Regions from separate parts of the Bhargavaea ullalensis genome, predicted to be linked through region 2. Evidence: a T-box and tRNA genes for the amino acid it is inferred to sense, from the RefSeq annotation. Region 2 holds a T-box; the other holds one or more tRNA genes.
What was found. The T-box of region 2 lies ahead of serS (serine--tRNA ligase). A T-box ahead of a tRNA ligase gene usually reads a tRNA of that ligase, here a tRNA-Ser.
Positions count from the first base shown of each region.

Region 1 (2,224 bases), on a different contig from region 2:
TCTGTTTTATCCGGTTTTGAAAGAACAAAAAAAGTACTTGCCAAACCGTGCAGGATTGGTATAATAGTACTTGTCCTTTCAAAGTGAATCAGGTCTGGCGATGATGGCGAAGAGGTCACACCCGTTCCCATCCCGAACACGGAAGTTAAGCTCTTCAGCGCCGATGGTAGTTGGGGGCTTCCCCCTGCAAGAGTAGGACGTTGCCGGGCCGATCACTTGATTGATGATACATACTTAATATGGAGGATTAGCTCAGCTGGGAGAGCATCTGCCTTACAAGCAGAGGGTCGGCGGTTCGAACCCGTCATCCTCCACCATTATTTTGCCGGCCTAGCTCAATTGGTAGAGCAACTGAATCGTAATCAGTAGGTTGGGGGTTCAAGTCCTCTGGCCGGCACCACAAAATACGAGCCATTAGCTCAGTTGGTAGAGCATCTGACTTTTAATCAGAGGGTCGCAGGTTCGAGCCCTGCATGGCTCACCATTTATATGCAAATCCACACATGCGGGTGTGGCGGAATGGCAGACGCGCTAGATTCAGGTTCTAGTGTCCTTTACCGGACGTGGGGGTTCAAGTCCCTTCACCCGCACCATATGCGGAAGTAGTTCAGTGGTAGAATACCACCTTGCCAAGGTGGGGGTCGCGGGTTCGAATCCCGTCTTCCGCTCCATATTTATTCCGCCGGGGTGGCGGAACTGGCAGACGCACAGGACTTAAAATCCTGCGGTAGGTGACTACCGTACCGGTTCGAAACCGGTCCTCGGCACCAGTTGTATGATTCAATTTAATAATGCGCCCGTAGCTCAATTGGATAGAGCGTCTGACTACGGATCAGAAGGTTGTGGATTCGACTTCTGCCGGGCGCGCCATTTCGGGAAATAGCTCAGCTTGGTAGAGCACTTGGTTTGGGACCAAGGGGTCGCAGGTTCGAATCCTGTTTTCCCGACCACCTATGGGGCCTTAGCTCAGCTGGGAGAGCGCCTGCTTTGCACGCAGGAGGTCAGCGGTTCGATCCCGCTAGGCTCCACCATTTCATATACATACTACTGTGGCGGTGTAGCTCAGCTGGCTAGAGCGTACGGTTCATACCCGTAAGGTCGGGGGTTCGATCCCCTCCGCCGCCATTTCAAAGGACCTTTAGCTCAGTTGGTTAGAGCAGACGGCTCATAACCGTCCGGTCGCAGGTTCGAGTCCTGCAAGGTCCACCATTCACTGGTTGATGCACGGAGGAATACCCAAGTCTGGCTGAAGGGGTCGGTCTTGAAAACCGAGAGGCGGGTCACACCGCGCGGGGGTTCGAATCCCTCTTCCTCCGCCATTTTCATGCCTCTTCAGTCAAGGGGAGCACTTTTCCGTCAGGGGATACCTGATCAGCCATCATTTTATTATCGCGGAGTGGAGCAGTGGCAGCTCGTCGGGCTCATAACCCGAAGGTCGCAGGTTCAAATCCTGCCTCCGCAACCAATGGTCCCGTGGTGTAGCGGTTAACATGCCTGCCTGTCACGCAGGAGATCGCGGGTTCGATTCCCGTCGGGACCGCCATTTTTTATACATAATTCTTGTTGCTGGCTTGGTAGCTCAGTCGGTAGAGCAAAGGACTGAAAATCCTTGTGTCGGCGGTTCGATTCCGTCCCAAGCCACCATTGACGCGGATGTAGTTTAGTGGTAAAACCTCAGCTTCCCAAGCTGAAGTCGAGGGTTCGATTCCCTTCATCCGCTCCAGAGAGTGGGCCTATAGCTCAGCCGGTTAGAGCGCACGCCTGATAAGCGTGAGGTCGGTGGTTCGAGTCCACTTAGGCCCACCATTTTCCGCAGTAGCTCAGTGGTAGAGCAATCGGCTGTTAACCGATCGGTCGTAAGTTCGAGTCTTACCTGCGGAGCCATTGGAGAAGTACTCAAGAGGCCGAAGAGGCGCCCCTGCTAAGGGCGTAGGTCGGGTAACCGGCGCGAGGGTTCAAATCCCTCCTTCTCCGCCATTCCGGCCCCTTGGTCAAGCGGTTAAGACACCGCCCTTTCACGGCGGTAACACGGGTTCGAATCCCGTAGGGGTCATCACAAAAAGAGCAGCTTTCCTTTTCAGGAGGCTGCTCTTTTTTTATTCTTTTTCTCCTGTATAGCTGTCCCGCTCATGATAGGGAATGTCGCCCATCGGGGATTCAAGCTGTTCTGCATCCAACTCTTCTTCGTACTCTTCCATCGTCTCGGACCTTGAAAAACCCTTCT
Region 1 covers NZ_JBHLWY010000040.1:98-2,321, forward strand. Annotated here, with positions in the region: rRNA gene rrf (5S ribosomal RNA) at 94-209, shown strand; tRNA gene ACFFIY_RS09330 (tRNA-Val) at 242-317, shown strand; tRNA gene ACFFIY_RS09335 (tRNA-Thr) at 325-400, shown strand; tRNA gene ACFFIY_RS09340 (tRNA-Lys) at 409-484, shown strand; tRNA gene ACFFIY_RS09345 (tRNA-Leu) at 506-593, shown strand; tRNA gene ACFFIY_RS09350 (tRNA-Gly) at 597-671, shown strand; tRNA gene ACFFIY_RS09355 (tRNA-Leu) at 682-770, shown strand; tRNA gene ACFFIY_RS09360 (tRNA-Arg) at 794-870, shown strand; tRNA gene ACFFIY_RS09365 (tRNA-Pro) at 874-950, shown strand; tRNA gene ACFFIY_RS09370 (tRNA-Ala) at 956-1,031, shown strand; tRNA gene ACFFIY_RS09375 (tRNA-Met) at 1,052-1,125, shown strand; tRNA gene ACFFIY_RS09380 (tRNA-Ile) at 1,133-1,209, shown strand; tRNA gene ACFFIY_RS09385 (tRNA-Ser) at 1,227-1,319, shown strand; tRNA gene ACFFIY_RS09390 (tRNA-Met) at 1,391-1,465, shown strand; tRNA gene ACFFIY_RS09395 (tRNA-Asp) at 1,468-1,543, shown strand; tRNA gene ACFFIY_RS09400 (tRNA-Phe) at 1,569-1,644, shown strand; tRNA gene ACFFIY_RS09405 (tRNA-Gly) at 1,650-1,723, shown strand; tRNA gene ACFFIY_RS09410 (tRNA-Ile) at 1,730-1,806, shown strand; tRNA gene ACFFIY_RS09415 (tRNA-Asn) at 1,810-1,884, shown strand; tRNA gene ACFFIY_RS09420 (tRNA-Ser) at 1,887-1,977, shown strand; tRNA gene ACFFIY_RS09425 (tRNA-Glu) at 1,982-2,053, shown strand; gene ACFFIY_RS09430 (TraR/DksA C4-type zinc finger protein) at 2,097-2,224, opposite strand, start outside.
Region 1: it has a tRNA-Ser gene. The T-box ahead of serS (serine--tRNA ligase) is inferred to sense a tRNA for this amino acid. The anticodon was not compared.

Region 2 (2,224 bases):
CGTATCGGACACATTTCCGAAGCCCGTGTGCTGGAGGCGCTCGGCGTCGATTACATCGATGAAAGTGAAGTGCTGACACCGGCGGACGAGGAATTCCACTTGCTGAAAAGCACATTTGACGTGCCGTTCGTCTGCGGTGCGCGCGATCTCGGGGAAGCGGCCCGACGACTCGGCGAAGGTGCCCGGATGCTCCGCACGAAAGGCGAGCCGGGCACGGGGAATATCGTGGAAGCCGTCCGTCATCTCCGCAAAGTGAATGCGCAGGTGAACCGGGTGGTCAATATGAGCGAAGATGAACTGATGGTGGAGGCACGGGACCTGCAGGCGCCTTACGAAATCTTGCTCGCAATCCGGGAAAAAGGCCGGCTTCCGGTCACGAACTACGCAGCGGGCGGCGTGGCGACGCCGGCGGACGCGGCGCTCATGATGGAACTCGGATCGGACGGCGTGTTTGTCGGTTCGGGGATCTTCAAGTCGGACAATCCCGAGAAGTTTGCAAAGGCGATCGTCCAGGCAACCCGTAATTACAAAGACTATGCCCTGATCGGCGAACTGTCGAAGGACATCGGCACCCCGATGAAAGGCCTGGAAATTGCGGCGCTGGCCGAGGAAGAGCGCATGAGCGGACGCGGCTGGTAATCGGTTCGGCCGGGTCGGATGCAGCCGGAAACAGGCGCAGCTTGCCAATTTCCTTCCGGTGTAGTACAGTGTTGTTAATTTCAAAGTCAGAGTCGATGAGGGGAAGCAGTAGCGGAGCCATTCTTTGCAGAGAGCCGGCGGCAGGTGCGAGCCGGCAAGAATGTCCGTGAATCCGTCCCTGAGCAGCCGGGCTGAACCGAACAGTAGGCCCGGCCGGCGGATGGACCGTTATTCCATGAAAGCGGGCTGCCTTTGCAGCCAATTCGGGTGGCAACGCGGGAAAAGCTCTCGTCCCTTTTTCGGGGACGGGGGCTTTTTGTCTGTCTGCCCCTCACCGGATCCGACAAACAAGGAGGAACTGAACATGCTGGATATCAAATATGTCCGGGCTCATTTTGACGAGGTGAAAGAGAAGCTGGCGAAGCGGGGAGAGGATCTGTCCGATTTTGACCGGTTCGGGGAGCTTGACGTCCGCCGCCGAGAACTCATTGCCCGTGTCGAGGAACTGAAGGCGGAACGCAATGCGGCATCCCAGCAAATTGCCGAGATGAAGCGCAACAAGGAAAATGCGGATGAGGCCATCGCGAAAATGCGCGAAGTCGGCGACAAGATCAAAGAACTCGACACCGAACTGCACGAAGTCGAAGAGAACCTGGATTACGTGATGATGCGCGTGCCGAACATCCCTCATGAAAGCGTGCCGGTGGGCGACAGTGAAGAGGACAACGTCGAAATCCGCAAGTGGGGGGATGTGCCTGAGTTCAGTTTTGAGGCAAAACCCCACTGGGAAATCGGAACCGATCTCGGCATCCTGGATTTTGAGCGGGCCGCGAAGACGACCGGCAGCCGGTTTGTCTTTTACCGGGGTGCGGGTGCCCGGCTTGAACGGGCGCTGGCCGCGTTCATGCTCGATCTCCACACGGATGAGCACGGCTACGAGGAAATGCTTCCGCCGTTTCTCGTCAACCGGACGAGCCTGACCGGGACCGGACAGCTCCCTAAGTTTGAGGAAGATGCATTCCTGATCGAGGAGGAGGACTACTTCCTCATCCCGACGGCGGAAGTGCCGGTGACGAACTTCCACCGAGATGAAATCCTGGACGGGGCCGGCCTGCCCGAGTCTTATGCGGCGTACAGCGCCTGCTTCCGCTCCGAGGCGGGTTCCGCCGGGCGGGACACCCGCGGACTCATCCGCCAGCACCAGTTCAACAAAGTCGAACTCGTGCATTTTGTGAAGCCGGAGGAATCGTACGAAATGCTCGAGAAGCTGACCGGCCATGCCGAGAAAGTGCTCCAGCTGCTCGGACTCCCTTACCGAGTCTTGAAGATGTGCACCGCCGATCTCGGATTCACGGCCGCGAAGAAGTACGACATCGAAGTGTGGATCCCGACACAGGGCGTCTACCGGGAAATCTCTTCCTGCTCGAATTTTGAAGATTTCCAGGCACGCCGCGCGAACATCCGCTTTCGCCGCGAACAGGGGGCAAAGCCGGAGTACGTCCATACACTGAACGGCAGCGGCCTCGCGATCGGCCGCACCGTCGCCGCCCTGCTTGAGAACTATCAGCAGGAAGACGGCTCTGTC
Region 2 covers NZ_JBHLWY010000027.1:5,807-8,030, forward strand. Annotated here, with positions in the region: gene pdxS (pyridoxal 5'-phosphate synthase lyase subunit PdxS) at 1-639, shown strand, start outside; T-box leader at 726-938, shown strand; gene serS (serine--tRNA ligase) at 1,004-2,224, shown strand, end outside.